Regions from separate parts of the Streptomyces sp. NPDC051987 genome, predicted to be linked through region 2. Evidence: riboswitches for the same ligand, from Rfam matches in the RefSeq annotation. Region 2 holds a riboswitch; each other region holds the start of a gene.
The links. Region 2 has a riboswitch for S-adenosylmethionine ahead of thrC (threonine synthase). Riboswitches for the same ligand answer to the same signal wherever they lie in the genome.
Positions count from the first base shown of each region.

Region 1 (10,386 bases), on a different contig from region 2:
CGTCGTCGACCGCGCGCAGGGTCCGGGCCTCGCCGCCGGCCCGCGGCAGCCTGAACTCCTTGACCAGGTTGCGTGCCTCGACCAGGGGAGGCGTCGTGCCGGGCGGGGTGGTGGAGACCGGGGTACGGGGGCGGGCCGTGGTCAGGCTCGGGGCGGCGGCCAGCAGCCGCCGGGTGTACTCGTGCTGCGGGTCGGCGAGGACGGCCCGGGTCTCGCCCGCCTCGACGACCTTGCCCTGCTCCATGACCACCAGGCGCTGGGCCCGGTCGGCGGCCACCCCGAGGTCATGGGTGACCAGCAGGATCCCGGTGCCCGACTCCTCGGTGAGCTGCTGGAGATGATCGAGGATCACCCGTTGCACGGTGACGTCCAGCGCGCTGGTGGGCTCGTCCGCGATGATCAGCTCGGGCTTCGCCGCGATCGCGACCGCGATCAGGGCCCGTTGCCGCATGCCGCCGGACAGCTCGTGCGGGTACTGCCGGGCCCGGACGGCCGCGTCGGGCAGCCCGGCCCGGTCGAGGACGGCGACCGCCTCGGCCGCGGCCCCGCGCCGGGTCGCCAGACCGTGGATGCGCAGCACCTCCGCGACCTGGTCGCCGATCCGCTGCACCGGGTTGAGCGAGACCGTCGGATCCTGCGGGACCAGCCCGATCCGCGCGCCGCGCACGGTACGCAGCTCCGCCTCGGAGAGGGTGGCCAGGTCGCGCCGGCCGAAGCGGACCGTGCCCGCGTCGATGGTGCCGTTCGCCGCCAGCAGCCGGGTGACGGCGTGTGCGGTGGTGCTCTTGCCGGAGCCGGACTCGCCGACCACCGCGGTCACCTGCCCTGGCCATACGTCCAGGTCCACGCCGCGCACGGCCCGCACCGTGCCGCCCCGGGTGCGGTACGACACGGACAGGCCGCGGATCTCCAGGAGGGGTGTGCTCACGTCCTCACCGTTCTCGTGTACGTCGGTGTTCTCGGGCGCGTCGTCGCTCTCGCGCGGTCCGCCGCTCTCGCGTGGTCCGCCGCGTTCGCGTGCGTCGTCGTTCTCGCGTGCGTCGTGGGTCATCGCTGCCGTGCCCATTCGCCGTCCAGCGCCCGTGCGACGCGGTTGGCGGCCAGTACGGTCGCGGCGATCGCCAGTCCGGGCAGCGCGGTCAGCCACCATGCGTTGGCCAGGTAGTTGCGGCCGTCGGAGATCAACGTCCCCCACTCAGGGGCGGGCGGCGGTGCGCCGTAGCCGAGGAAGCTCAGTGCCGACACGGCCAGGATCGAGGAGCCGAAGTCCAGGGTGGCCAGCACGATCACCGGTCCTGCGGCGTTGGGCAGGACGTGCCGGCCGAGCACCGAGTACCAGCGGGCGCCGCAGGACCGGGACGCCTCCACGAACACCGCCTGCCGCACCCGGAGCACCTCCGCCCGCGCCACCCGCGCGAAGGACGCGACGCTGGCGATGCCGACCGCGACGGCCACCTTCACCGTCCCGTAGCCGAGCGCGGTGACCAGGGCCAGCGACAGGAACAGCGCGGGGATGGAGAGGAGGACGTCCACGAAGCGCATCAGCACGTCGTCCACCCAGCGGCCGACGAACCCGGCGACCACGCCCAGCAGACCGCCGACCACGAACGCGACCAGGACCGCGATCAGCGTGGCCTTGAGGGAGAGCTGGGCGCCGTGGACCACCCGGGAGAAGACGTCGCGGCCGAGCTCGTCCGTGCCGAACCAGTGACTGCCGCTCGGACCACGGAAGTTCTGGGACGGCACCCCCTTCAGCGGGTCCTGCGAGGTGAACAGGTCCGGCCAGAATGCGGCCAGCACCACCAGCACGAGGACGACGACGGACAGCAGCAGGCCCGGGCGGCGCAGCAGGAAGCGGAGCACCCGGCGGATCCCGGCAGGGCGGCCGGGTTCCGCGGGGGTTCCGTCCCCGACCGGCCGGGCGAGGCCGAGGGCGGCCTCGGCCCGGTCGTCGACAAGGCTCTGACTCATGCGAAGCTCGCCCTTCTGTCGGAGGCCACCACGATCCGCGGGTCCAGCAGCGGATAGACGAGGTCCACGAGCAGGTTCGTCGTCACGAAGATCAGCGCGCCGAACACCACCACCCCCTGGACCAGCGGGATGTCCTGGGCGGTGACCGCCCCCGCGGTCACCCGGCCCAGACCGTCACGGGAGAACACCGTCTCGACCACCACCGAACCGGCGATCAGCTGCCCGACCAGCAGGCCCACGACCGTCAGCGCCGGCAGTGACGCGTTGCGCAGCGCGTGCCGCAGATGTACCCGCCACCGGCCCGCGCCCTTGGCCCGCGCGGTCTCCGCATAGGCCTGGTCCAGTGCGGTCAGCAGGCTCTTCGCCAGCACCTGGGCGACCTGCGCGCCGGTCGGGACCGCCAGCGTGAGCGCCGGCAGCACCAGCCCCTTCAGCCCGTCGTTGCCGAAGGCCGGGAACCAGTGGAGCTTGAAGGAGAACGCCTCGACGAGCAGCAGCCCCACCCAGAACGTCGGGACCGACACCCCCAGCGGGGGCAGCGACAGCAGCAGTTGCCGCAGCCACCGCCGCGAGGTGTACGTCGCCACCACCGCGAGGCCGCCGCCGAGGACCACCGCCAGCAGCAGTGCGGCACCGGTCAGCTGGAGTGTCTGCGGCAGCGCGTCGGCCAGGGTGGAGGTCACCGGGCGGCCGGTGGAGACCGCGTCGCCGAAGTCGCCGCGCACCGCCCGGCCCAGGTACTCGGCGTACTGCACCAGCACCGGCTTGTCGAAGCCGTACTCGTGCCGCAGCCTGGCGAGTTGGGCCGGGTCGACCTGCCCCGTGTCCATCCCGGCCCCGGCCATCGCCGAGACCGGGTCACCCGGCAGGAAGTCCAGGACCAGGAACGACACCGTGTAGGCCGCCCACAGCACCCCGACCGCCTGCGCCAGCCGTTTGATCACATAGCGGCGCATCCGCTAGCCGATCCAGGTGTCGTGCAGCTGTACGCGGCTGCCGGAGTCGAATTCCAGGTCGTGCACCTTCTTCGAGACGCCGAGCTGGGTCTGGAGCTCCACCACCGGCACGTCGTACGCGTTCTGGACGATCAGTTTCTGCGCCTCCGACACCAGTTCCTCGCGCTTCGCGGTGTCCGTGGTCGCTGCCTGCGCGGACAGTGCCGTGTCCAGCGAACTGGCGGGCAAGTGGTAGAAGTTGCCCAGCTGGGAGGAGAAGGAGCTGCGCAGGATGTCCGGGTCGGCGCGGGTCACGTTCCCCCACACCACGTCGAAGTCACCCGACTGGAGCGTGGTGGCGAACTGGGTGACCGGGAGCTGCTTGAGCACCACGTCGATACCGACAGCCTTGAGCTGCTGCTGGACGAGTTCCAGCGCGGGCTGGTTGGTGGCCGCGTTGGGGAACCAGCTGACGGTCAGGGTGAGCTTCTTGCCGTCCTTGGCGCGGATACCGTCGCTGCCCGCTTTCCAGCCGGCCGCATCCAGCAGCGACTTCGCCTTGGCCGTGTCGAGCGCGAGGTCCGCGGAGAGATCGGTGTAGTCGGGCGTGGTGTGCGCCAGGACGCTGGTCGCCGGCCGGGTGCCGGTCGGGAAGACCGTGTCGGCGATCTGCTTGCGGTCGATGGCGGCCGAGATCGCCTGACGGACCTTCGCGTCCTTCAGCAGCGGCCGGGAGTTGTTCAGCCCGAGACCGAACACCACACCGGGGTTGGCCCGGCTCTGGAGGGTCACCTGGCCGCCCTTCAGCGCTGCCTCGTTGGCCCTGCCGACGCTGCTGATCGCGTCCACCTGCCCGGACTGGAGACTGCCGGCCCGCACCCCTGCCTCGGGCACGACCTTGAACACCAGCTTGTCCAGGTAGGCCTCGCCCTTCTTCGACCACAGCGAGGAACCCCAGTCGTACCCGGTGCGCTTGCCCAGGGTGATCGACTGGTTCTGCACGTACTGCCTCAGCACGAACGGCCCGGATCCGACCACCCCGTCGCTGCACTTGCGCTGCGGGCTCTTCTTGACGCTCGCCGAGGACTCGATCCCCAGCGAGTGGGTCGAAGTCGCCTGGAGGAACTGGGCGTTGGGCTGCTTGAAGGACACCTTCACGGTGAGCGGGTCGACCACCGTGGTGCTCTTGACGCCGCTGAGATAGCCCTCGGCGAGAGTGCCCAGGGCGCCGAGGTTCGGCACCGCGTCGAAGTTGTCCTTGACCACCTGCGCGGTCAGCTTCGAGCCGTCGCTGAAGGTGACGCCCGACCGCAGGTGGAACGTGAACGTCGTGGCGTCGGCGCTGATGTCCCAGCTCTTGGCGAGCCACGGCACGATCTTGCCGGTCTTCGGGTCCTGGTCGGTGAGGGAGTCCACGGTCTGGCGCACCGAGTAGATGGTGTCGTTGCTGCCGACCTGCTGCGGGTCCACGCAGCCGGCGTCGGATCCCACCGCGAAGGTCAGGGTGCCGCCGGACTTCGCCTGGCCGCTTCCGCCGCCGGAGCCGTCGCCGCCCGAACCGCACGCGGTCAGCAGGACGCTGGTGATCAGGAGCGCGGCCAGGGGCGCCCATCGGGAAGGTCCGAAATCCGGAAGTGCAGTCACGGAGGTCTTTCTCCTACTCGTGTCACCGGGGCACGACCGCGCACGGACGTGCGCAGGCATGACGGCGTGTGCGGCCCGGGCGGATCCACTCCAGCCGGGGATGCGCTGTGCAGACAGGGAGTTGGCATGCGGACGACACCGGTGACCGGTGGCGAGAGGGAAGGACGGCGCGCAGGGGCCGGGGCCGGTGACGGATGTCAGCCGGCGGCAGCCGGGCCGGTCAGGCCCGACAGAGGCAGCTGGTCGAGCGCTTCAGATCGATGTGGCGCCGGCGGGGGAGGCAACGGGGTCATCGCTGTGTCGCATACCGAACCTCCCCGTCTCCGGCCCCGGTCACGGGGCCACGCGCTTGCGGGAGTCGTCGGTGACCCCGCCGGGCTTTCACCTGGAGCACCCCACCGCGCGGGAGGGTTGCCGGTCAGCGAGCCAGGGCTTGACGCTGACACTCAATGCCGTTGGTGATGCTACGGATCGGTTTTGTCGTACGTCAATGCCGCGAGTCGACGCCCTCCTCGGGAGGACGGCGTCGTCAGGCCGGACGAACGGCAGGCTGCGCCCGGGACGGCTCGGGCCTCGAACCAGTCTCGGTGTGGGAGCGTGCCGGTGGAGACGCCGACGCCACCGTGTGAACCAGCCGAAGGAGAGCCGCCCATGACCACGTTCCCGACCGCACCGTCCGTGCGGACCACCCCCGAGGGCCTGTTGTGGGAGCCGAGCGAGCGCTGGGTGCGCGGCCGCAAGGGCGACGTCACGGTCGTCGACAGCCGTCACCCCGTCCTGGTCTGGGAACCCGGCGTTCCCGTACCGCTGTACGCGTTCCCGCACGCCGAGGTCCGCCAGGAGCTCCTGCGTCCCGCGGCGAACCCGCCGACCGGCACGCACACCGGCTCGCGGATCTTCTACGACGTCGAGGTCGACGGCGAGCTGCTGGAGAACGCCGCCTGGACCTTCCCGGCCGCCGACCTGGCCGGCCACATCGCCTTCGAGTGGTTCCGGCGCGTCGGGCGGGGCCTGGACCACTGGTACGAGGAGGAGGAAGAGATCTTCGTCCACCCCCGTGACCCGCACAAGCGGGTGGACGCCATCCCCAGCAGCCGTCACGTCGTGGTCGAGATCGACGGCACGGTCGCCGCCGACACCCGCCGGCCGGTCCTGCTCTTCGAGACCGGCCTGCCCACCCGCTACTACATCCCACGCGAGGACGTCCGCCTCGACCTGCTCCAAGCCACCGACCACCACACGGCCTGCCCGTACAAGGGCACCGCCGAGTACTGGTCGTGGCGCGCAGCGGCCGCCGTCCCGCCCAACGTCGTCTGGAGCTACCCGGACCCGCTGCCCGCGGTCGGCGCCGTCCGGGGGCTGCTCGCCTTCTACAACGAGGCCGTCGACATCACTCTCGACGGCGAACGGCTGCCGCGCCCGGTCACCCGTTTCAGCGGCACGCTCGCGTGGCGGCCGCGCGTCGCGGGAACGTGAGACCTGTGGGGAACTCATCGACCGGCGGGGTGGGCCTCTGCTCACCTCACCTTCCATGACCCCGCGCACGGTCCGCCCCGGCGGCTGAGCCGTTCCCGGCCCCCGGCCGGTGCGCGCCGAAGCCGTCCAGGGGGAGCGGGGCAGAACTCGTCGCAGGGGCACCGTCGCGGCCCCCGCCGACCGCTACGTCCGGCGTGGCCGTTGCCCCGCCGACGACGTGCTCAGCCCGCCCGGCGTCGCTCGGGGACGGAGCGGTGGGTGAGGCGGGCGCGCAGGCCGAGGTGGTCGCGCAGGGTGGTGCCGGTGTACTCGGTGCGGTCTCGCCGGTGAGGTCGGTGGAGTGCACGCGTCCGCGGTCGAGGTGACGGCTCGTGGCCACCGACCGGATGACCGCGTCGTCCTCCCGCGAGTTCCACAGGGTGCGGGCCACCTCGACGCCGTCCCGGGACTCCCTGGCCCGCCCGGCCGAGATGTGGTCCAGGGAGGTCAACCGGCTGGAGACGTGTAAGGGTTCGGCATTGCATCGGCCGCCCCCACGGGTCTCGAGACCGGGCGGCACGGCCCGCACCGCCCGCGCGCACCGCAGCTCGGCCGCACGCCCGGCGCCGACACTGGATCGGCGCGCCGGGAACCGCTCGATTGAAACCGTTCAATCCTGTACGGCCCGCGCTCCGCGCAGGGCTCCTTCGCGCACTGACCCGAACCAGCCGTGTCCCTGAATCGCCGCCACAGCGATTGACCCCCGCCTCGCCCGGCTCTACGGTACCCACGCCCCTCTAGATTGAATCGATTCAAGCACTGAGTCGTGCCACCCCGGAGTGAGGAGAGCAGATGATCAGCAGGAGGAACATGCTCGCGGGCGCCGCCGCCACGGTCGCGGCGGCCGCCGTCGACGGCGCGACGGCAGCGACGGCCTCGGCCGCCGGACCGCCCCGGACCCAGGCACGGACACGGCCGGACGCGACGCTTGCCGGGCTGAGCGTGGCCGCGCCGACCGTGGAGTACGTCCCCAACCCCCTCGGCCTCGACGCCCGACGCCCCCGCCTCAGCTGGCCGTTGCTCTCCGACCGGGTGGGCGCGCGGCAGAGCGCCTATCAGGTCCGCGTCGCCACCACCCCGTCGGGGCTGGCGCGCCCGGACGTCTGGGACAGCGGGAAGGTCGTCTCCGGCGACTCCGTCCTCGTGCCGTACGCGGGTCCCGCGCTGCAGTCCCGGACGCGCTACCACTGGTCCGTGCGGGTGTGGGACGGGGACGGCCGGGTCTCCGGCTGGAGCGCGCCCGCCTGGTGGGAGACCGGGCTCATGGACACGGGTCAGTGGACCGCCGAGTGGATCTCCGCACCGGCGAGCCTCACCGACGCGCCGTCCTTCGAGGGCGGTTCATGGATCTGGTTCCCCGAGGGCGACCCGACGAGCAGCGTGCCGGCGGCCACCCGCTGGTTCCGCCGCACCGCCGAGCTGCCCGCCGGGATCACCGCGGCGACGCTCGCCATCACCGCCGACAACGTGTACGCCGTCTCCGTGAACGGCGCGGAGGTCGCGCACACCGACCTGGACACCGACAACGAGGACTGGCGCCGCCCGGCCGTGATCGACGTACTGGACCGGGTGCGCGCGGGCGACAACGTCATCGCCGTCTCGGCCACCAACGCGAGCGTGGGCCCCGCGGGACTGGTCGCCGTCCTCGTGGTGCGTACCGCCTCGGGCGAGCAGCGGGTGTTCACCGACGCCACCTGGAAGGCCACGGACACCGAACCGGCCGACGGCTGGCGGGAGTCGGGCTTCGACGACGGCGACTGGCCCGCCGCCAGGGTGGCGGCCGCGTGGGGCGGCGGGCCGTGGGGGAGGGTCGTCCCGGTGTCGTACGCCGTCACCCAACTGCGCCACGAGTTCCGGCTCCCGCGCAGGAAGGTGGCCCGTGCCCGCCTCTACGCCACCGCGCTCGGCCTGTACGAGGCCCACCTCAACGGCAGCCGCGTCGGCGACGACCGGCTCGCGCCCGGCTGGACGGACTACCGCACCCGTGTCCAGTACCAGACGTACGACGTCACCACGCTCCTGCGGCCCGGCGCCAACGCCCTCGGGGCCCTGCTGGCACCCGGCTGGTACGCGGGCAACGTGGGCATGTTCGGGCCTGGTCAGTACGGCCGGCACCCGCTGCTTCGCGCGCAGTTGGAGGTGGAGTACGCGGACGGCACGAGGGAGCGCGTCACCTCGTCCCCCGACTGGCGGGCCGCCGCCGGGCCGATCGTCGCCGCCGACCTGCTGAACGGCGAGACGTACGACGCCCGCAAGGAGACCCCGGGCTGGACCTCGCCCGGCTTCGACGACGGCGACTGGCTCGCGGTCCGCGAGGAGGGCGAGGCCGGCCCCGGGCTGATCGTCGCACAGGCGGACGGGCCGGTCCGGGTGGAGCGCGAGCTGACACCGCGGGAGGTGACCCAGCCGAAACCGGGGGTCCACGTGTTCGACCTGGGCCAGAACATGGTCGGCTCGGTGCGGCTGCGGGTGTCGGGCGCCGCGGGCACGACCGTCCGGCTCCGGCACGCCGAGGTGCTCAACCCCGACGGCACGCTCTACACCGCGAACCTGCGCAGCGCGGCGGCGACGGACACCTACACCCTCAGGGGCGGCGGGGAGGAGACCTACGAGCCGCGCTTCACCTTCCACGGCTTCCGGTACGTCGAGGTGACCGGCTTCCCCGGCACTCCCACGGCGCAGGCCGTCACCGGGCGGGTGATGCACACGGACGCCCCCTTCACCCTGGACTTCGAGACCGACGTGCCGATGCTCGACCAGCTGCACCACAACATCACCTGGGGGCAGCGCGGCAACTTCCTCTCCGTGCCCACCGACACGCCCGCGCGCGACGAACGGCTGGGCTGGACGGGGGACATCAACGTCTTCTCGCCCACCGCCGCCTACACCATGGAGTCGGCCAGGTTCCTGTCCAAGTGGCTCGTCGACCTGCGGGACTCGCGCACCTCGGAGGGGTCGTTCACGGACGTCGCGCCGGTGGTCGGCACCCTCGGCGACGGCACCGCAGGCTGGGGCGACGCCGGAGTCACCGTGCCCTGGGCCCTGTACCAGGCCTACGGCGACCGCCAGGTCATCGCGGACGCCCTGCCCTCCGTCCGGGACTGGCTGGCCTACCTGGAACAACACAGCGACCGCCTGCTGCGCCCTGCCGAGGGCTACGGCGACTGGCTGAACATCGACGACGACACCCCCAAGGACGTCATCGCCACCGCGTACTTCGCGCACAGCGCCGACCTCGCGGCCCGGATGGCGGCGGAACTCGGCGAGGAGGCGGACGCCACGACGTACCGCGACCTCTTCGAGCGGATCCGGTCGGCCTTCCAGAGCGCCTACGTCACCTCCGACGGCAGGGTGCAGGGCGACACGCAGACGGCGTACGTCCTGGCCCTGTCCATGGACCTGCTGCCCGACGCCTCGCGCCGGGCAGCGGCCGACCGCCTCGTCGCCCTCATCGAGGCCAGGGACTGGCACCTGTCCACCGGCTTCCTCGGCACGCCCCGGCTGCTGCCCGTCCTGACCGACACCGGCCACACCGACGTCGCCTACCGGCTGCTCCAGCAGCGCACCTTCCCCAGCTGGGGCTACCAGATCGACCGCGGCTCCACCACCATGTGGGAACGCTGGGACTCCATCCGGCCCGACGGCAGCTTCCAGGACCCCGGCATGAACTCGTTCAACCACTACGCGTACGGCTCGGTGGGAGAGTGGATGTACGCCAACATCGCCGGCATCGCGGCGGGCCGGCCGGGCTACCGCGAGATCGTCATCCGCCCCCGCCCCGGCGGCGCCGTCACCACCGCCCACGCCCGCTTCACCTCTGTCCACGGCCCCGTCGCCACCCGGTGGCGGCAGCGGTCCGGGCGCTTCACCCTGACCTGCGCGGTGCCGCCCAACACCACCGCCGAGGTCTGGATCCCCACCGACGACCCGAAGACGGTGACCCACACCCACGGGACGTTCCTGCGCCAGGAGGACGGCTGCGCGGTCTACCGGGTCCCCTCCGGCACCCACCACTTCGCCTCCTGACACCCGCCCCCGGCCTCGCGAGGCGGACAGCACCCGCGCACGTCCGCCTCGCGACGGCCCCGTCTCGCCCCAGCGCGCCCCCTCCTGTCGTCACACGGCCGCGCTGCACCGGCAATTCCTGCTGCGCAGGCCCCTGTTGACCGCCCTCGCACGTCCCCTTCGCCGCCTGCCGCCGCGGTGCGGACCGCACGACCGCGGCAGCGCGGCCCGCCGGAATCACGCGTTGTCCCAGGCGCCACGGCCGTGTTGTCCCGACCCATTGTGTTGAGGCTTGCGCACCTTTACTGTTCGACTT
Region 1 covers NZ_JBFAXI010000007.1:111,881-122,266, forward strand. The annotation lists gene AB0M11_RS06120 (ABC transporter ATP-binding protein) at 1-1,051, opposite strand, end outside; gene AB0M11_RS06125 (ABC transporter permease) at 1,048-1,971, opposite strand; gene AB0M11_RS06130 (ABC transporter permease) at 1,968-2,927, opposite strand; gene AB0M11_RS06135 (ABC transporter substrate-binding protein) at 2,931-4,550, opposite strand; partial or broken gene AB0M11_RS06140 (putative leader peptide) at 4,771-4,824, opposite strand; SAM riboswitch class IV at 4,891-5,004, opposite strand; gene AB0M11_RS06145 (DUF427 domain-containing protein) at 5,202-6,026, shown strand; gene AB0M11_RS06150 (alpha-L-rhamnosidase) at 6,858-10,091, shown strand.
Region 1: another riboswitch for S-adenosylmethionine. It lies ahead of AB0M11_RS06140 (putative leader peptide); the one in region 2 lies ahead of thrC (threonine synthase).

Region 2 (10,386 bases):
TGTGGATGTCCACGAATCCTGGCAGGAGCCAGTGGCCGGTGAGATCGATCCGGGGGGCGTTCTCGGCGGGGGTGGCGGTGATTTTCGTGCCGTCGACCGCGAGTCGGGCGTCTTCCACGACTCCGGTGGGGAGGACGACCCGGGCGCCGTCGAGGATCAGGCCGTGCGTTCCGGGCTGCGGGTGCGTGGGGGCTGATCGCGCCCGCGCGGCGGTAGCCGCAAATTGGACACTGCCCCGCGCCCCTTCGGGGGCGCTGTAGTGCGGCTCGGTCGCGGCCATCAGGGGGTTACCTCCGCAGTCGTCGTGGTCAACAGGTTCTGGGCGAGCAGGCCCGCCCCCAGACAGCCGGCCGTGTCTCCCAGTTCGGCCGGGACGATCGCCGGGAGCTTCTGGAAGGTCACCCGGGTCCGTACCGCCTCCCGCAGCGGGTCGAAGAGCACGTCTCCCGCCTCCGCCAGGCCGCCGCCGATGATCAGGACGCGAGGGTCCAGCAGGGTGACGGCCGTGACCAGCCCGTCGGCCAGGGCGCCCACCGCCTCCCCCCACACCCGGACGGCGTTCGGGTCGCCGGACGTGACGGCCTTCGCGCAGTCGGCGGCGTCCGCGTCCGGGTCGCCGCAGGCCTTCGCCCAGGCCTCGCTCACGGCGGCGGCCGACGCGTACCGCTCCAGGCAGCCGCGCTGCCCGCACGGGCAGAGGGTGCCCTGCGGCCGCACGACCACATGGCCGATCTCGCCCGCGAAGCCGTGCGCGCCCGACTCCACCCGGCCGTCCAGGCCGAACCCGCCCGCGATCCCGGTGCCGAGGGCCACGAAGAAGAAGCGGTCCGCGCCCCGGCCCGCGCCGAGCCGGCCCTCGGCCAGGCCGCCGGTGCGCACGTCGTGGCCGAGGGCGACCGGGACGCCCAGGTGGTCGGCGAGGAGGGCGCGCAGCGGGACGTCGCGCCAGCCGAGGTTGGCCGCGAAGACCGCGACGCCGGCGGGCTCGTCCACTATGCCGGGGACCGCGACGCCGGCCGCCGAGGGCGGCTCGCCGAGGTGCCGCTCGCCGTAGGCCCGCAGGTCGGCGGCGAAGTCGAGGATGGCGGTGACGACGGCGTCGGGGCCACGGTCCCGGCCGGTCGCCCGGCGGTCCTGGTGGAGCAGCTCGCCGTCCGGGCCGATCAGCGCGGCCTTCATTCCGGTGCCGCCCACGTCCAGGGCGATGACATGTCTCACGGGAACAGTGTGGCCCGCCGACCCGTGAGAGGTCTAGTCCACTTGCGTGGTGTAGACCTTATTGGTCAGACATATTGAACGACGAGACAGTGGGACAGGAGCAGTACACGTGCGGCGGCGTAGGGCAGGAATGATCGCGGTGGTGTCCGCAACGGGCATGACGGCGGTCCTCGGTGGATGCGGGACGACGGGATCCTCGGACGTCACCCTCAGACTCGTCGCCGCCGACTACGGGGACTCCGCCGCCAACAGCTCCCAGAAGTACTGGGACAAGCTGACCGCGGCGTACGAGGCCCGGCACTCCGGCGTGAAGATCGACGTCACCGTCTACTCGTGGAACGACGTCGACCGCAAGGTCAAGGACATGGTCGACGCCGGCCAGGCCCCCGACCTGGCGCAGATCGGCTCGTACGCCGACTACGCGGCCGCCGGCAAGCTGTACGAGGCCGGCGACCTGCTCTCCATCCCGGTCCAGGCCGACTTCCCGTCCCAGCTCGCCGAGGCGGGCCAGTGGAAGCACGCCCAGTACGGCATACCCTTCGCCGCCTCCACGCGTGTCCTCTTCTACAACAAGACACTGTTCTCCGAGGCCGGCATCACCACCCCGCCCACCACCTGGGACGAGCTCGCGGCCGACGCGAAGGCGCTCAAGGCGGACGGCGTGAAGTACCCGTACGCGCTGCCGCTCGGCCCGGAGGAGGCGCAGGCCGAGACCATGCAGTGGCTGCTCAGCGGCGGCAGCGGCTACACCGACGACAGCGGCACGTACACCATCGACTCCGCGCAGAACGTCAACACCCTCAGCTGGCTCAAGGACGAGCTGGTCGGCAAGGACCTGACCGGCCCGGTGGCACCGGGCAACCTGAACCGCGCGACCGCGTTCGCCGCCTTCGCCGACGGCCAGGTCGGCATGCTCAACGGCCACCCCACGCTGATCAAGCAGGCCGAGAAGAAGGGCGTGAAGTTCGGCACCGTGCCGATGCCGGCCCGCGCCGGCCAGACCACCAGCACCGCGTCCATGGGCGTCGCCGACTGGATGGCGGCCTTCCGGCAGAACGGCCACGCCGACCAGGTGGGCGACTTCCTCGACTACGTCTACAGCGAGAAGAACGTCCTCGCCTTCTCCCGCGAGTACGGCCTGCTGCCCGTCACCACGTCCGCGTCCCAGACGATGGCCGACTCCACGCAGCCCCAGGACAAGCAGCTGCGGCCCTTCCTGGAGCAGCTCCCGACCTCCGAGCTCTACCCGGTGGGCAAGACCTCCTGGGCCGCCGTCAGCGCCGACATCAAGAAGCAGATCGGTACGGCGGTGAGCCCGAGCGGCAGCCCGAGCGGCGTCCTCACCCGGCTCCAGGCCGAGGCGGCGACGGCCGACAGCCGTACGGCCGGGACCGGCTGAGCGCTACGGTTCTCGCCATGGACCGGCATGAACTGGGCGCACGCGAACAGGCCATCCTCGCCCTGGAACGCCGGGGCTTTCCCAGCCCCGGCGCGAAGGAACGCGCGATTCGCGAGGAACTGGACCTGGCTCCGGTGCGCTACTACCAGCTTCTGAACGCCCTGCTGGACGACGAGCGGGCGCTGGCCCACGACCCGGTGACGGTGAACCGGCTGCGCCGGGTACGGGAGGCGCGCCGCTCGGAACGCTGAGGCCGGGGGTTCTCGCCCCCGCCGCCCCTACCCGTCCCGTCCTCCATGGGGCTGCGCCCCCTTCGCCCCCCATCGACCGTCTGCATGTGCGCGTCGGTGGGGGCTGGTCGCGCAGTTCCCCGCGCCCCTGACGGGCGCGTCTGCATCTGCCAGCCGGTTGGGGGCTTGTCGCGCAGTTCCCCGCGCCCCTGACGGGCGCGTCTGCATCTGCCAGCCGGTTGGGGGCTTGTCGCGCAGTTCCCCGCGCCCCTGAAGGGCGCGGTGCCGGTGGGGGGTGGTCGTGGCCACGCGGTGGAGGCGCGCATCGACACGGACCCGCGCGCCTGACGGGGCGCGATAGTGTCGGCCCATGGGAACCCACATCACGGAACCCCTCCCGACGCCCCGCACGGCCGCCGGTCGCGACGGTCTCGCCGCGCTTCTCGCGCGCCCCGGGTCCGCTCTCGTCGGCCTCGACTTCGACGGCACCCTCGCACCGATCGTCGCCGACCCCGAGCAGGCGCGGGCCCACCCGGACGCCGTACCGGTGCTCGCCGCACTCGCGCCGAAGGTGGCCGCCGTCGCCGTCGTCACCGGCCGCCCGGCCGAGGTGGCCGTCCGCTACGGCGGCTTCGCCGGCGTACCCGGCCTGGAACACCTCGTCGTCCTCGGCCACTACGGCGCCGAGCGCTGGGACGCGGCGACCGGCGAGATCACCGCACCGCCCCCGCACCCTGGCATCGCCGCGGTCCGCGCCGAACTCCCCGCCCTCCTCGACCGGGCCGGCGCCTCGCACGGCACCTGGATCGAGGAGAAGGGCCGGGCGATCGCGGTCCACACCCGCCGCGCCGACGACCCCCAGGCCACCTTCGAAACCCTCCGCGCCCCCCTCACCGACCTCGCCACCCGGCACGCCCTGATCGTCGAACCGGGCCGCCTGGTCCTGGAACTCCGCCCCCCGGGCATGGACAAGGGCGTCGCCCTGCGTGAGTTCGCCACCCGGATCGGCGCCGACTCGATCCTCTACGCCGGCGACGACCTCGGCGACATCCCCGCCTTCGCCACCATCGAGAAACTCCGCGAGGAGGGCGTCCCGGGCCTGCTGGTATGCAGCGGCAGCACCGAGGTGACCGAGCTGGCGGACCGCGCGGACGTGGTGGTGGAGGGCCCGGAGGGAGTCGTAAGACTGCTGAGGAGCCTGGCAGCCCTGAGCGTCCCGCACTGCAGCGCCCCGTAAGGGGCGCGGGGAACTGCGCGACCAGCCCCCACCGGCCCGCAGCCGAACCTCTACCCGGCCTGCCCCTCCGACGCGCCCAACGCCCCCAACTGCTCAAGGAACCAGGCGGCCGGCGGCAACGCCGTAGCCGCCTCGGCCAGCCTCTTGCACCGCTCCGCCCGCTCTTCCACCGGCATGGCCAGCGCCAGCGCCAGCGCGTCGGCGGTCCCGCCGATGTCGTACGGGTTCACGACCACCGCGTCCTCGCCCAGCTCCTCGTACGCCCCGGCCTCTCGCGACAGCACCAGCGCGCATCCCTCGTCCGACACCACCGGGATCTCCTTCGCCACGAGGTTCATGCCGTCGCGGATCGGGTTCACCAGCGCCACGTCGGCCAGCCGGTAGGCCGCCAGCGAGCGGGCGAAGTCGTCCTTGACGTGCAGCACCACCGGCGTCCAGTCAGGCGTCCCGTAGGCGGTGTTGATCTCGTCGGCCACCCGCTGCACTTCCGCGGTGTAGTCCCGGTAGACGGCGAGGTCCTGGCGCGACGGATACGCGAACGCGACATGCACCACCCGCTCCCGCCACTCGGGATGGTCGTCGAGCAGCTGCCGGTACGCCAGCAGTCCCCGCACGATGTTCTTCGACAGCTCGGTCCGGTCGACCCGGACGATCGTCTTCCGGCCTTCCCCGATCTCCTCCCGGAGAGCGGCCATCCGCTCGTCCACGTCCGGCTCGTGCGCCCGCTTGCGCAGGAAGTCCGCGTCGGCCCCCAGCCCGTGCACCCCGATCCGGGTCCCGCCGGAGGACGGATCGGCGGCGGGGATGCCCGGCCCCAGCACCGCGTGGCAGCAGGCGACGAACGCGTCCGCCCACCGCCGCGTCAGGAACGCCGCGTGGTCGGCGCCCAGGATCCCGCTCAGCAGCTCCGCGGCGATGTCGTCGGGGAGGAGCCGGAAGTAGTCCGGCGGCGCCCAGGGGGTGTGGGAGAAGTGGCCGATGCGCAGGTCGGGGCGCAGGCGGCGCAGCATCCGCGGGGCCAGGGCCAGGTGGTAGTCCTGGATGACCACCACCGCGCCCTGTCCCGCCTCCTGCGCCAGCGCCTCGGCGAAGGCGCGGTTGTAGGCCTGGTACGCACCCCACTGCCGGCGGAACTCCGCGTCGAAGACCGGCTCCAGCGGGGTCTGGTAGAGCATGTGGTGGACGAACCAGAGGACCGAGTTCGCGATGCCGTTGTACGCGTCGGAGAACACGTCCGCGTCGATGTCGAGCATCCGGACCCGCTGGCCGCCGGTGTCCTCGGCCGGCAGCGTGCCGCCCTCGGCCCGCCGCACCGCCTCCCGGTCGCCGTCGCTCAGCGCCGCGCACACCCACACCGCGTTCGCGTCCGGCCCGATGGCCGACAGTCCTGAGACCAGTCCGCCACCGCCCCTCCTGGCGTGCAGGGAACCGTCGTCGCGCAGCTCGTACGAGACCGGGCCGCGGTTCGAGGCGACCAGCACCTCGGCACCGCCGGTGGAAGCCATGGGAGAAGCCATACGCCTGAACCTAGCCCGGCCCGTAAACGCTCAAACGTACGGCGGCGTCCGACGCGCCGCCGTATACGGCCGTAGGGCGACGTCAGGCCACGACGTCGGCGGGGGCGTCAGCGGCGACGTCACGCCACCCGGCGCTCGGCGTACTCGGTGATCTCCACCATCGGCGGGCGTTCCTCGGTGTCCACGGAGTACGTGCGCGGTTCGAAGCCGTCCTCGCCCCGCTCGAACTGGGTGAGGGAGGGGCGGATCAGGTGGCCGCGGGCCAGCCGGAGCTGCGCCGTGCGGTAGATCGCGGCGGACATCCGGCCGAGCGCCTGGCCGTCCTGGTGGCGGTGTTTGCGGACGCCGACGTCGACCTGGGCGAGGGCGTCGAGGCCGACCAGGTGCAGGGCGTCGACCAGCATGCCCAGCTCCACGCCGTAGCCGACCGGGAAGGGCAGCTGCTCCAGCAGCGAGCGGCGGGCCGCGTACTCGCCGCCGAGCGGCTGGACGAAGCCGGCCAGCTGGGGCCAGTGCATGTTCAGCAGCGGGCGGGCCATCAGTTCGGTGACCCGGCCGCCCTGTCCGGCCGCGCCGCCGAGCGGGCGGTCGTACATCGCCTTGACCAGGTCCACGTCCGGGTCGGTGAGGAGCGGGCCGACGATGCCGGTGACGAAGTCGGAGGAGAACTCCCGCAGGTCGGCGTCGACGAAGCAGACGACGTCCCCGGTGGTGACCAGGAGGGAGCGCCAGAGGACCTCGCCCTTGCCGGGGACGGCGGGGATGCGGGGCAGGATCGCGTCGCGGTGCACGACGCGGGCGCCGGCCGCCGCGGCGACGGCGGCGGTGCGGTCGGTGGAGCCGGAGTCGACGACCACGATCTCGTCGACGAGCGGTACCTGCTGCATGAGGTCGTGACGGATGATCGCGACGATGTCGCCGACGGTGTCCTCCTCGTTGAGCGCGGGCAGCACGACGCTGACCGTCTGCCCGGAGGACCGTTTGGCGGCCATGACCCGGTGCAGGGGACGTTCGGTCACGGACCAGGAGCGGGTGGCCAGCCAGCGCTCGACTTCTTCCAGCACGGTCAGCGGCTCCTCACTGTCACGGTCACACGACGGGGTGTGATCCATCTCGCGGTTCGGACGACTCTCTCAACTGTCCTGGCCTTCGGTTACAGTCTTGAACAACGCCGATGACCATCGCATGTCCTGGGTCGTCCGGCGCCGACAACCGCATACAGCTCATCCAGAGGGGCAGAGGGAAACGGCCCGATGAAGCCCCGGCAACCCTCCAGTCGGTTCTCGTAGATCGCCGGTCAGTGTCGATCGTCCGCGAGGCTCCCGGCTAGGGAAGGTGCCAAATCCGTCTCACGGCGAGATGCGTCGTGAGGAAGATGAGGAGAAAGGGCCTCGCCTCACATGGCTGTGCAGACTGTTGCAAGCACCACGGATTCCACCGTCGACCTCGGTCCCGCCGCTGCCCTCAGCTGCCGCGAGTGCGGTCACCGGGTGCCGCTCGGCCCGGTGTTCGCCTGCGAGGAGTGTTTCGGCCCGCTGGAGATCGCGTACGACTTCTCGGCCTACGACACCGAGGAGCTCCGCAAGCGGATCGAGGCGGGCCCCACGAACATCTGGCGCTACGCGCCGCTGCTGCCCGTCCCGGCGGACGTGGCGACCAAGCCGAACATCAACCCCGGCTGGACCAAGCTGGTCAAGGCCGACAACCTGGCCCGCGAGCTCGGGGTGACCGGCGGGCTGTACGTGAAGGACGACTCCGGCAACCCGACGCACTCCTTCAAGGACCGCGTCGTCGCCCAGGCCGTCGAGGCCGCCCGCGCCTTCGGCTACACCACCCTCTCCTGCTCCTCCACCGGCAACCTGGCCGGCGCGGTCGGTGCCGCCGCCGCCCGCGCCGGCTTCCGCTCGTGCGTGTTCATCCCGCACGACCTGGAGCAGGGCAAGGTCGTCATGGCCGCGATCTACGGCGGCGAGCTCGTCGGCATCGAGGGCAACTACGACGACGTGAACCGTTTCTGTTCCGAGCTGATCGGCGACTCGGCCGGCGAGGGCTGGGGCTTCGTCAACGTCAACCTGCGGCCGTACTACGCGGAGGGCTCCAAGACCCTGGCGTACGAGATCTGCGAGCAGCTCGGCTGGGAGATCCCGGACCAGCTGGTCATCCCGATCGCCTCCGGCTCGCAGCTCACGAAGATCGACAAGGGTCTGCAGGAGCTGATCAAGCTCGGCCTGGTCGAGGACAAGCCGTACAAGATCTTCGGCGCCCAGGCCGAGGGGTGCTCGCCGGTCTCGGTGGCCTACAAGGCGGGCCACGACGTGGTGCGGCCGCAGAAGCCGAACACCATCGCCAAGTCGCTGGCCATCGGCAACCCGGCCGACGGGCCGTACGTCCTGGACGTCGCGCGCCGTACCGGCGGTGCGGTGGAGGACGTCACCGACGAGCAGGTCGTCGACGCCATCAAGCTGCTCGCGCGGACCGAGGGAATCTTCGCGGAAACCGCCGGCGGGGTGACGGTTGGAGTCACCAAAAAGCTCATTGAGAATGGGTTGATTGATCCGGCGAAGTCGGTCGTTGTACTCAACACCGGTGATGGACTGAAGACGCTGGACGCGGTCGCGGGCACCGGGCTCACCGCCACCATTCGCCCGAATCTGGAGTCTTTCCGTGCGGCCGGGCTCGCCTGAGTCCCCGAGAATTAGGGCGTTGCCCAGACCGGAGGTCAAAAACGTGAGCGTCACCGTTCGCATCCCCACCATCCTGCGCACCTACACCGGCGGTCAGGCCGAAGTCACCGCAGAAGGCACCACCCTGGGCGAGGTCATCTCGGACCTGGAGAAGAACCACACCGGGATCTCCGCGCGCGTCCTCGACGACCAGGGCAAGCTGCGCCGTTTCGTCAACGTGTACGTCAACGACGACGACGTCCGCTTCGAGCAGGGCCTGGAGACCGCCACGCCCGACGGCGCCGGCGTCTCCATCATCCCGGCCGTGGCCGGCGGCTGACCTGGCCCCTCTCGTGACGTGATGGCCGAATGACCGAACATTACCTTCGGTAATGGCCCTCACCGACTGTTCACTTGATTGCCCCCTCCGTGAGAGAAGCGGAGGGGGCAATTCTGTGTGGTTGAGCGCGGTACAGTTGGGGAACGCGGTCCCGATCTCCAGGTCGGGGGCCCTGTATTCGACACCGCAGGCCCGGCAAGAAGTAGCCAAAGTGCGTGGGTTATATGCGGCTTTTGTGGCCTTTGTGGGGCCCGACTTGCCCTGAATTCGGCCGAATTCTTGCTACATTCCGGACCCCTTCCGTCCAGAATTCTCGTCCGATTGACCTGTTGCAGACGGCAGTTGGACAGATACATTCAGCCGCGGTCGACGCGTTCCGGCGCACGCCCCCAACCAATGGGGGGTGAGGTCTGACCCGGATCCGCGAAGTGTGGATCTGTGCAAGGGCCAGTAATAGGGGAGTTAGGCATGGCTCAGGGCACCGTCAAGTGGTTCAACGCGGAGAAGGGGTACGGCTTCATCGCGGTCGACGGTGGTGCGGATGTTTTCGTCCACTACAGCGCGATTCAGATGGACGGCTACCGCACCCTGGAAGAGGGTCAGCGGGTCGATTTCGAGATCTCGCAGGGCCAGAAGGGGCCGCAGGCGGACATGGTCCGACTGGCGACCAGCTGAAGCACGCGCCGACTGACAGCGACGTTCTTCTGTACTTCTTCGAAGGGCTCGTGCCTCCCGGGGCACGAGCCCTTCGGCATGCCCGGCGCATGCCCGGCGCATGCCCGGGAGGGCCTGACTCCAGGGGTCGATACCGGGCAGGCGCTTGCACTCGGCATGGGCGAGTGCTAATCATTGGCGTTAGCACTCTGAAGGTGAGAGTGACAACGAAGGACCGGGTCGGTGAGGCCCGCAGGCCGGGTGGGGCAAGGAACCCACGGGCCGGCGAGCCGTCCGTCGCGGGCGCGGGCGCGGTCCGAAGACTCACCCCCAGTCCTGGAGGGACCACTTCACATGGCCAAGATCATCGCGTTCGACGAGGAGGCGCGGCGCGGCCTTGAGCGCGGTATGAACCAGCTCGCCGACGCCGTCAAGGTCACCCTCGGCCCCAAGGGCCGCAACGTCGTCCTTGAGAAGAAGTGGGGCGCCCCCACGATCACCAACGATGGTGTGTCCATCGCCAAGGAGATCGAGCTGGAGGACCCGTACGAGAAGATCGGCGCCGAGCTGGTCAAGGAAGTCGCCAAGAAGACGGACGACGTCGCCGGTGACGGTACGACCACCGCGACCGTGCTCGCCCAGGCCCTGGTCCGCGAGGGCCTGCGCAACGTGGCCGCCGGTGCCAACCCGATGGCCCTGAAGCGCGGTATCGAGAAGGCCGTCGAGGCCGTCTCCGGTGCCCTGCTGGAGCAGGCGAAGGACGTCGAGACCAAGGAGCAGATCGCCTCCACGGCCTCCATCTCCGCCGCCGACACCCAGATCGGCGAGCTGATCGCCGAGGCCATGGACAAGGTCGGCAAGGAAGGCGTCATCACCGTCGAGGAGTCCCAGACCTTCGGTCTGGAGCTGGAGCTCACCGAGGGTATGCGCTTCGACAAGGGCTACATCTCGGCGTACTTCGCCACCGACATGGAGCGTATGGAGGCGTCCCTCGACGACCCGTACATCCTGATCGCCAACTCCAAGATCGGCTCCGTCAAGGACCTGCTCCCGCTGCTGGAGAAGGTCATGCAGTCGGGCAAGCCGCTGCTGATCATCGCCGAGGACGTCGAGGGCGAGGCCCTGTCG
Region 2 covers NZ_JBFAXI010000003.1:40,654-51,039, reverse strand. The annotation lists gene nagA (N-acetylglucosamine-6-phosphate deacetylase) at 1-157, opposite strand, end outside; gene AB0M11_RS02215 (ROK family protein) at 280-1,218, opposite strand; gene AB0M11_RS02210 (extracellular solute-binding protein) at 1,349-2,617, shown strand; gene AB0M11_RS02205 (DUF3263 domain-containing protein) at 2,635-2,868, shown strand; gene otsB (trehalose-phosphatase) at 3,218-4,084, shown strand; gene AB0M11_RS02195 (trehalose-6-phosphate synthase) at 4,135-5,589, opposite strand; gene AB0M11_RS02190 (glucosyl-3-phosphoglycerate synthase) at 5,721-6,665, opposite strand; SAM riboswitch class I at 6,822-6,983, shown strand; gene thrC (threonine synthase) at 7,002-8,285, shown strand; gene AB0M11_RS02180 (MoaD/ThiS family protein) at 8,329-8,604, shown strand; gene AB0M11_RS02175 (cold-shock protein) at 9,073-9,279, shown strand; gene groL (chaperonin GroEL) at 9,613-10,386, shown strand, end outside.

Region 3 (10,386 bases), on a different contig from region 2:
AGCAGGTCGATGTGCGGCCGGGAGTGCAGGACGGTACGGCGGCTGGGACTGACCACACGTGTCATGTCCCGCACCTCCTCGGCCTGCTTCGCGTACATCTCGTCCTGAGTCACAACAGCCGGGGGTGCCCGGGTGTTCCCGGGCTGCGCACCAGCGGGGTGCGGCGGCGCGGGCGCTCAGGGCGGCCGGCCGACCCGGGGAGCCGGACGGCTGTGGCGTTGTCCGGGGCCGGGTGCGGGAACGGGGTGTCGGCGTGGCCGAGGGGGTTGGCGTGGCCGAGAGGGTCGGCGTGGCCGAGAGGGTCGGCGTGGCCGAGAGGGAAGAGGCCGGGAACGAGCGGGGCTCCGCCTCCGCGGGAGTCGGTGTGGATGGTCACGGAGGCGGAGTCCTTCCTAGTCGGGCCGGCGTGCCGGTGCGGGGGTCAGGAGTTGTCGAGCGGCAGTCCGGGCGGGTTGACCTCGGACTTGGCGACGGCCTCGTTGGAGAGGTTGTAGGCCTTGAGCCACTGGGCGTACTGGCCGTTCTTGATCAGGTAGTTGATGGCGTCGGCGAGGGGCTTGGCGAGGCCGCTGTCCTTCTTCGCGGTGGCCGCGATCAGCCCCTGGAGGCTGGCGCCGGCGCCGGAGTAGGTGCCCGCGGTGCGGGTGGCGTTGGGCGTGCCCGCGGTCTGCTTGTTGTGGTAGGCGAAGCCGGGGTTGGGGCCGAAGGAGGCGTCGACCTTGCCGCTGGACACGGCCAGATAGGTGCTGTTGCTGTCCTGGAAGTACTTGACGGTGACCTTCTTGCCCTCCTTGGCGAGCTTCGCCTTCCACTCCAGGAGGATCTTCTCCTGGTTGGTGCCGGAGCCCACCGCGATCGTCTTGCCGGCGAGGTTCTCGTAGTTGCCGTCGAAGTTCCAGGTGCTCTTCTTCGGCACGAGGAAGGCGAGGTTGTCCTGCCGGTAGGACGCGAACTCGTACTTCTTCTTGCGCTCCTCGGTGTCGGTGACGTTGGAGAAGGCCACGTCGACCTTGCCGCTGTCGATGCCGACGAAGAGGTTCTCCCAGGTGGAGTTCTGCACCTCGGGCTTGAGCCCGAGGACCGCGGCGACCAGGCGGCCGAGGTCGGGCTCGGAGCCGGTCAGGGTCTTCTGGTCGCTGCCGGTGAAGGCCAGGGGCGGGAAGCCGGCGGGCAGGGCGCCGATGCCGATCTTCAGGGTGCCGCTCTTGCGGACGGCGGCGGGCAGTTCGGCGCTGATCGACTTGACCTCGGCGACCTTGATGGTGGTCGGGGTGGCGGCGCCGTTGGAGACCTGGCCGACGACGACCTCGCCGGACTTGGCGCTGTCGGTGGTCGTGGCCGCGTCGCTGCTGCCACCGCAGGCGGCGAGCCCGGTGGCGAGGGCGGCGACGGCGGTCGCCGCGGTGATGCCTCTGAGCAGGCTGCGTCGGGTGAAGTGGGTAGGCATGGCCGTTCCTTGTCGGTGCCGGTGATGAGGGTGAGGGCGTGGGGGGAGGTCTGGGTGCGCGGTTCAGAGGACCTTGCTGAGGAAGTCCCTGGTCCGCTCGTGCCGTGGCCGGTCGAGGACCTCGGAGGGCGGGCCCTGCTCGACGATCCTGCCGCCGTCGATGAAGACGACCCGGTCGGCGATCTCGCGGGCGAAGCCGATCTCGTGGGTGACGATGACGAGCGTGGTGCCGCTGGTCGCGAGGTCCTTGATGACGGAGAGGACCTCCCCGACGAGTTCGGGGTCCAGGGCGGAGGTCGGCTCGTCGAAAAGGATCACACCGGGGCGCAGGGCGAGGGCGCGGGCGATGGCCACGCGCTGCTGCTGGCCGCCGGACAGCTGGCGCGGATAGGCGCCGACGCGTTCGCCGAGGCCCACGCGTTCGAGGAGTTCCTTGGCCAGCGCCTGGGCTTCGGGCTTGGTCAGCTTTCCGGTGGCGACGGGGGCCGCGGCCACGTTGTCCAGCACGGTCAGGTGCGGGAAGAGGTTGAAGTTCTGGAAGACGAAGCCGATCCGGCTGCGCTGGCCGAGAATGGTCCGCTCGCTCAGCTCCTTCAGCCGGTCGCCCTGCCGTCTCACCCCGATCAGCTCGTCGTTGATGCTGACGTAGCCGATCTCGGGCTTCTCCAGGTGGTTGATGACCCTGAGGAGCGTGGACTTGCCGGAGCCGGACGGCCCGAGAATGACCGTGACCTCGCCGGGGCGGATGGTCAGGTCGACGCCGTCGAGTACGCGGTGGGCGCCGTACCACTTGTGGACGTCGTGGATCTCCAGGGCGGCGGGGGCCGTCTGCAGGGCGTCGGTGGTGCTCATACGGCGGCCTCCCGGCGGATGCGGGCGCGCAGGTCGGTCACGCCGGCCCGCAGCTTCTGCAGGGGCGTCGGCGGAAGGGAGCGGGTGGCGCCCCGGGCGTAGTACCGCTCGACGTAGAACTGGACCACGGAGACGACGCTGGTGAGGATCAGGTACCAGACGGTGACCACCAGCAGCAGCGGCACGATGTCGCCGGGGTAGGTGGAGCCCATGCTCTGCGCCGTACCGAACAGGTCCAGCAGCGAGACGTAGAAGACCAGCGAGGTGGACTTGATCAGGCCGATGAGCTGGTTGACGTAGTTGGGGATGATCGACCGGAGCGCCTGCGGGAAGACGATCTTCCGGAACTGGTAGCCCTTGGGCAGACCGAGTGCGGCGGCCGCCTCGTGCTGGCCCTGGTCCACCGAGAGGATCCCGCCGCGCACCACCTCGGCCGCGTACGCCGCCTCGTTCAGGCTGAGACCGATGACCGCGATGGCCATGTCGGTGGCCAGCTTCGACTCGTCGAAGGAGAAGAAGGCCGGCCCGAACGGGACGCCGACGCTCAACGTCTTGTACAGGGCACTGAAGTTGTACAGGAAGAGGAGGACCACGATGAGCGGGATGGAGCGCAGCGCCCAGACATAGGTCCAGGAGACCGCACGCAGCACCGGGCTCTTCGAGAGCCGGGCCAGAGCCAGCAGGATGCCGCCCACAAGGCCCAGCACCGCGCTGTAGGCGGTCACTTCGAGCGTGATGACCAGTCCGTCGAGGATCGTCGGCCGCAGGAACCAGTAGCCCCAGCGGTCCCACTGGTAGAAGGGGTTGGTGACCAGTCCGTGCACGAACTGGGCGACCAGGACGAGAACGACGGCGGTGGCGATCCAGCGTCCCGGCCGCCGCAGCGGCAGAACCCGCTGCGCGGTGAGGGACTTGGGCGGTTCGTCGGCGGCGGGCGGCGCCTCGGGGGCGATGGTGGCGCCTGGGGGTTCACTCATGGCGGGCTCCGGCGGAGTCGGACACCCCGGATCCCACGACCGGGTACGCGGCACCGGGCCGTGTTCGGGCACGGCACGGTGCGCGGGGGGGGCGCGCGGGACACGGGGGCTGGGCGGACGGCAGCGCACCGGGCGGCCGGTGCTTTCATCACGAACGCTGAGGCGCGAGGCTGCGGGTGTGCGGCGGGAGAGCCTGGTCAGACCCGACAGCGGGCACGGCCCGGTGCGGTACACGCGCTACACAGGGCGCTGTTGACGCGGAGCAGATCGACGACGCGGTCGGCGACGAGCGGGTTCGGGTACGGCCGTACGCAGCCCTGCGCGCGGCGCGGGGCCGTGCGGGAAACTGCGTACATGTCCGTCACCTGTCACTGTCGTGATGAGCCCCAGGGGGCCTCGCGCTTACCGAACGTCGTCATCCGGTCCGGTCGTCACCTGGGGCACCCCACCGCGATGCGAGGGTTGCCGGTCAGCAAGCCAGGGCTTGATGCTGACGCTCTTGACCGTTCTGGTTCGCAAGTAACGCAGTTGCCCGAAGGAATGTCAACGCCTGTCCGACAGGCGGGACAGTTTCGGACCGCTCTCACCTGCGCGGAAGGCCGGGTGCGTCCGCCGCGTGCCCCGCCCAGTCCAGGATCTGGACGGCAGCGCCGGCTGCCTCCAGGCCCTGGCAACGGCCGTGGTGGCGGCGGGCGATGCCGTCCAGGTCGAGGTGGGCGCCGAAGGCCGGGTGGGCGGCCAGCCGCCGGGCGTAGGCCCACAGCACCGGGTGGCCGGCGATGGCGTGCACCGCGGCGGCGTCCAGGTGATTGCGGTGCACGGTGTCGAGTTGGACCAGGGCGACCCACAACTCGATGTCGGCGGCGGTGAGTTCTCCGCCGACCAGGAACTCCACCCCGGTCAGCCGGTGTTCCAGTCCGTCCAGGGCGGCGAGCAGCGTCTCCAGCGCCCGCGGGTCGCCGCCCTCGCGGCCGGCCCGCTGTGCGGCCTGCTCGATCTCCTCCGCACAGAGCCGCTCGACGGCCTCGATCTCGGCCTCGGCACCGCACGGGTAGAGGCGGGTGACACCGTCACCGAAGTGGCGGTCGAGGTCGCGCAGGATGTCGCGGCCGTGGGTGGAGACGATCCGGCCCGACCAGTCGTCGCTCAGCACCGGCGCCAGGGCCGGTCCGGAGTACCGGTGGGCGCTGGCCTCGTACAGCGGGCGCAGTGACGTGTGGCTGCCGTCGGGACAGTCCGGGACGGCGGGCAGGAAGGTGACCGGACAACAGCCGTCCAGGGCCAGCAGGCTGTGGCCGACGGCGATGCGGAGGCCGTCGGGACAGGCGGTGGCGAGGTGGAGCCGGTAGCGGCCCGGCACGGCGTAGTGGCCGCTGCGCGCGTCCCGTCCGATGCGTCCCCGGAAGCCGGGGGCGGTGCGGACGGACGGCAGGGCGGTGAGCGGAGTGATGGACATGCGTCTCCCCGGGGCGGGCGCGGGCACGCGGACGTACGCGCGGCGGAAGCGTTCGTCGGTGGGTTCTCGGTGCGACTCGGCGAGTCCTGGCGGGTGGGTGCCGGCTCCTGGGGCCGGGAGCGGGGACTCGGGCTCAGCGGCCGGTGGCGCCGCACATCCGCAGCAGGTCGAGATGGCGGCGGGAGGTGAGCAGGGGGGCCGCCCACGGCGCGGGGCTCTCGCGGCGCGGTCGGCCGGTGAGCGTGCGCAGGCGAGCCATCTTTCCCTACCTTTTCACTAGGATTCCCCTCTGGAGTGTCGATCGGCCTCCGTCCGGCGTCAAGGGGGCGTCCACGCCTGGGACACCCGGCCCCGCCGCGGCCCCGCTCCGGCCGCCGACTTGCCGCCGGGCGGGCAGGGCGGTGCGCTGGTGGCCGAGGCCGAGTGACAGGAGCCGGAGCCGATGACCGAGCCCCCGGGTCCCGGGCCGGTGCCGGGCGCCGTGCCCGAGACCTTCGCGTTCCGCTGCGGGCGGTGCGGGCACGGCTGGACGGCCACCTTCCAGGCCGTGTTCTTCACCGACCCGGTCGCCGACCCGGAGCTGCAGAGCACCCTGGAGTACGTCGACGAGGCGGGCCGGGCGGTCCGGTCACCGCTCACGGACGCGGTGTGCCCGCGCTGCCACAGCCGGCGGGTGCGGATCGCCGCGGTCTGAACCCGCCGCTCACCCGATTGGCACGTGCGAGTGGTCGGCGCTCGTGGCCGGTGGTGGCGTGGAGGCACGTACCGCGTTCCCGAGGAGGCAGTCGTGATGACCCGTCCGTCCCGACCCGCGCGTGTTCTCGCCACGGCCTTGGCGGCGGGGACCCTGTTCGCCGCGGCGGCCTGCTCGGACGGCGGCGGCTCCCCCGAGGCCGCGGCCGTCTCCCCCGCCGCCGAGCGCTCTCCCGGCGCCTCGCCCACCGCCGCCCTCACCCGCACCGGCGCCGAGGCCGCGCTGATCACCCCGGCCGACATCGAGGACGACTGGCAACTGGCGGCCGACGCCGCCACCTGGCGCAACCAGATGCTGATCGGCAAGGTCGACGTCGCGCAGTTCCTCAACGCGAAGACCAGTGCCGCGGACTGCCAGCGGCTGCTGGACAGCCTCTACTCCGACACCCTGCTGGGCCGCGCCGCCGGCGCCTCCGGGCTGCGCGGCTTCACGTCGGCGGACTCCCGGCTGCTGTACCAGGTCGGGGACTACGGCCAGGCCGCCATGGACGCCACGATCAACTGGCTGAAGGGGCTGCCGGAGAAGTGCAGCCAGTTCACGGCCACCGCCTCGGACGGCGGCCAACGGACCGTGCAGGTGGTCGAGTACAAGGAACCGCCCAAGGTGGCCGACGCGCTGGCGGCGCTCACGGTCACCGTCCAGGGCACCTCCAACGGGCAGCCCGCCACCACCAGCCTGGACGTCGCGGCGATGCGCGTCGGCGCCTCCGGGGCGGCGGTCACCAACGGCGGCCTGTCCGGCGTCGACCACGACAGCACCGCCCTCGCCGTCCAGAACGGCGCCCAGCGCCTCCAGCAGGTGCTGTCCGGCAAGACCCCGAAACCGCTGCCGAGCCAGTTCGACTAGGGCGGCGCGACCGCCAAGGGGCCGGAAACGCGGAAGGCCGCCCTCCCGAAGACGAGAGAACGGCCTACGACCTGCGTCAAAGCTGGTCGGGACGACAGGATTTGAACCTGCGACCCCTTGACCCCCAGTCAAGTGCGCTACCAAGCTGCGCCACGTCCCGCTGCGCGGTCACGCGGTGTTCCGCGTGATCACGCAGGTCAACACTACCGCACGCGGACGGGTGCTGCCGCCGGCCGCTCCGTGACCGGGTCGGGGGCCCGGGGCGCGCGGCGCGCCGGGACCAGGAGGGCGGCACCGGCGGCCGTCAGGCAGAACAGCGCGAGCAGGGCCCAGGCGTGGGTGTAGCCGGAGGCGTACGGCAGCCCGGAGGGCTGGAGCCGGCCGGTGACCAGGACGCTGGTGAGCGCGGCGCCGATGGAGCCGCCGATGGTGCGGATGTTGGCGTTCATCCCGGTCGCGGCGCCGGTCTGCTCGGGCGGCACGCTGCCGACGACGAGGTTTGCCATCGAGGCGAAGGCCAGGCCGATGCCGAGGCCGAACAGCCCCGCGACGACGCCGATCTGCCACTGCTGGTCGTGCCAGAGGGTGAGGAGGCCGCAGGCCAGTGCGCCGAGCGCGGCCCCCGCGGTGAGCTGCGTCTTGGCGCCGACGCGGTGTTCGACGCGGCCGCCGATGACGCCCGAGAGGAACATGGCGACGAGCATCGGCAGCATGAGCAGGCCCGAGGCGGTGACGGTGGCGCCGAAGCCGTAGCCGGCCGAGGCCGGGGTCTGGACGAAGCCGGGCAGGAAGGACCAGATCGCGTACATGCCGGCGCCGAACAGGAGGGCGGCCGTGTTGGTGGTCCAGACGGCGGGCAGCCGCATCACCCGCAGGTCGATGAGCGGAGAGGCCGAGCGGGACTCCGTGAGCAGCCAGACGGCGAACAGGACGACGGCCGTACCGAACAGGCCGAGCACCCGGACCGAGCCCCAGCCCCACTGGCCGGCCTGGCTCAGCGGCAGCAGCAGCGCCACCAGCCAGGCGGAGAGCAGCGCGGCGCCGAGCCAGCTGACGCTGCCCGCGGCCCGCTTGGGCGACTCGGGGACGTAACGGGCGGCGATCAGGACGGTCACCGCGACCACGCCGACCGGGATCCAGAACAGCCAGCGGTAGTCGAGCGCCGAGACGATCGGGCCCGCGGCCACGATGCCGACGCCGCCGCCGGCCGCGATCACCGCGGACAGGTTGCTGATGCTGCCGCTGACCTCACCCGGCGCGAACTCGTCGCGGATGATACCGAAGGAGAGCGGGAACAGGGCTCCGCCGACGCCCTGGACGACCCGGGCGACGATCAGGACGCCGATGTTCGGCGCGAGCGCGGCGAGCAGACAGCCGGCCAGAACGGCCAGCAGGACGGCGACAAGGGTGCGCTTCTTGCCGACGAGGTCACCCACACGGCCGAGTATCGGGGTGAAGACCGAGGCGGACAGCAGATAGGCCGTCATCACCCAGGTCGCGGTGGACTGGGAGGCGTGCAGGGCGTGCTGGACGGTCGGCAGGGCCGGCGCGACCAGCGACTGGAGCATGGAGAACACGCCCGCACCGGTCGCGAGGACCGCGAAGGTGAGGCGGGTGGACTTCCTGGGCATGAGGTGCCTCTCCGGAATCGGAACGGAGGGAGAACTGACGGAGGGAGCGAGAACAGGCGGAGCGAGAACAGGGGGAAGGGCGGAGGAAGGGCGGGGGCCGCGTCCGGCCATGGCGTCGCCGCTCCGCACTGCTAAAGTGGAGGTACCCCTCCACTGTACTGGAGGCACACCTCCGCTTCAACCGAAGTCGAGGAATCCCTCCGGTTCATCCCTGTCGCACGGGAGGCAGCAGTGACGGACAGCACGTTCCCGGTCGGCGAGATCGTCGCGGCCCGCAGACCGCACCGCAAGGACGCGGCCCGCAACTACGACACCCTGATCAGCGCCGCCCGCGAGGCCTTCGCCGAGCGGGGCGCGGACGTCTCCCTGGAGGACGTCGCCCGCCGCGCGGGGGTCGGGATCGGCACCCTCTACCGGAACTTCCCCACCCGCCGCGACCTCTTCGAGAGCGTCTACGCGGACGAGGTCAACGCGCTGTGCCGGACCGCCGTGGAGCTGGCGGAGCTGGAGCCGTGGCCGGCGCTGAGGTCGTGGCTGGACCGCTTCACCGGCTACATGGTGACCAAGCGGGCGGTGCGCGAGGCCCTCAACGACGAGTCGGAGATCTTCCAGGCCTGCCGTGACTCGATGTACGCGGCCGGCGGCCCGCTCCTGGAGCGGGCCCAGAAGGCGGGCGTGGTCCGCACCGACATGGAGATCGGCGACCTGCTCCGCCTGGTCTCCGGCGTCACGGCCACCGCCTTCGAGGACGACGCCCAGCGCGACCGGGTCCTCGGCATCGCCCTGGACGGGGTGCGGGCCGGCCGCTAGAGGCGGACGGCGACGCGCCGTACGCGTCAGAGCCGTACGACGACGAGCGCGATGTCGTCCCGGCCGCCCCCGGCCACGCCCATGCGGGCCAGCACGGTGTCGGCGAGCTCCTCGGTGCCGAGGTGGACGAACTCGCCGAGGACCCGCTCCAGTTGGTCCAGGCCGACGTCGATGTCCTGGTCCCGCCGCTCGATGAGCCCGTCGGTGTACAGGACGAGCGTGTCGCCGGGCCGGTAGGCCAGGCTCGCCTGCGGGCGGGGGACGTGCTGCGGACGCGCACCGAGCGGGGGGTCGGTGGCCTGGTCCAGCAGTTCGCAGCCGCCGTCGGCGTGGATGAGCATCGGCGGCGGGTGTCCCGCATTGCTGTAGGTGATCAGCCGACTGCGCGTGTCGACGACGGCCTTGACCGCGGTGGTGCCCAGCGCCCCCTCGACCGACCTGGCGTACAGGCCGAGGACCTCCAGGGCCTGGGCGGGGCGTTCCAGGGCCCGGATGGCGGCGGACAGGGCGCTGCGGAGCATGCCCATGACGGCCGCCGCCTCCAGACCGTGGCCGATGACGTCGCCGACGGAGACGGCGAGCCGGTCGGGCGGGATGTCGATGACGTCGTACCAGTCGCCGCAGACGTTCAGGGAGCCGGTGGCGGGCAGGTAGCGCACCGCGATGTCGCGGTGGTGGGCGAGGTCGGGGACGCGGAGCATGGCCTCCTGGAGGAGGACCGCGACCTCGCGTTCGCGGGTGTGGGCCTGCCGGAGTTCCTCGTTGAGCCGTTCCAGCTCGCGCGCCCGCGCGTACAGTTCCGCCTCCAGGGCGTGCGTCTCCTTCAGCGACTCCTCCGCCCGGCCGCCGCCGGGACGCCCGGCCCCGTACTCCTTGACGAACGCGGTGACGTCCTCCACCCGGTGGATGATGTAGGCCACCTGCCCGTCCGGGCCGGCCACGGGGGTGTTCACCGGGGACCACCAGCGCTCCTCGAAGACCCCGGGCCTCCCCATGACGGGGATGTCGTACTTCTGCAGCGCCATCGTGTCGGGCCGGCCGGTGGCGAGGACCCGGTGCAGGGAGGCGCCGAGATTGCGGACCCCGTCGGCGTCCGGGTCGGCGGGGTTGTCCGGGAACGCGGTGAAGATGTGCCGTCCGAGCAGGTCCTCCCGGGTGCGTCCGGTGGCCGCCAGATAGGCCCGGTTCACATCGACGATGACGAGGTCGGGCCCGAGCACCAGATACGGGCTCGGTGTCGCGGCGAACAGCGCCGTGTGGTCAACCCGCGATGCCACCGCTGACGCTCCTTCCCGCCTCAACGGCTTCCTCCTCAATCTACGGTCCGTGCTGCGGCTCTGCCCGCCGTGCCGCGGCCCGGCGGACGCCCCTGGCGAGCGGACCCCGCGGCCGGGCGCGGCGCGAACCGGCACGGCGAGCGGGCGCGGGTCGTGCGAGGCTGGGAATCCCGAGGCTGGGAAACCCGAGGCCGGGAAACATGAGGCCGGGAAACATGAGGCCGGGAACGGTGAGCACGGATGAGCGGAAGCCCTGCGGACGGTCGGCACCCCGCGCCGGGCCGTGCCGGCAACGGGCCCGCCGTCTCCCGCGGGGAGTTCGACGCGCTCTTCGCC
Region 3 covers NZ_JBFAXI010000024.1:44,839-55,224, reverse strand. The annotation lists gene AB0M11_RS15715 (putative leader peptide) at 1-65, opposite strand, end outside; gene AB0M11_RS15710 (hypothetical protein) at 110-376, opposite strand; gene AB0M11_RS15705 (ABC transporter substrate-binding protein) at 422-1,447, opposite strand; gene AB0M11_RS15700 (amino acid ABC transporter ATP-binding protein) at 1,511-2,299, opposite strand; gene AB0M11_RS15695 (amino acid ABC transporter permease) at 2,296-3,276, opposite strand; SAM riboswitch class IV at 3,670-3,781, opposite strand; gene AB0M11_RS15690 (glutathione S-transferase C-terminal domain-containing protein) at 3,860-4,732, opposite strand; gene AB0M11_RS15685 (hypothetical protein) at 4,866-4,991, opposite strand; gene AB0M11_RS15680 (hypothetical protein) at 5,175-5,426, shown strand; gene AB0M11_RS15675 (hypothetical protein) at 5,523-6,332, shown strand; tRNA gene AB0M11_RS15670 (tRNA-Pro) at 6,416-6,492, opposite strand; gene AB0M11_RS15665 (MFS transporter) at 6,536-7,963, opposite strand; gene AB0M11_RS15660 (helix-turn-helix domain-containing protein) at 8,195-8,773, shown strand; gene AB0M11_RS15655 (SpoIIE family protein phosphatase) at 8,800-10,050, opposite strand; gene AB0M11_RS15650 (cyclase family protein) at 10,291-10,386, shown strand, end outside.
Region 3: another riboswitch for S-adenosylmethionine. It lies ahead of AB0M11_RS15695 (amino acid ABC transporter permease); the one in region 2 lies ahead of thrC (threonine synthase).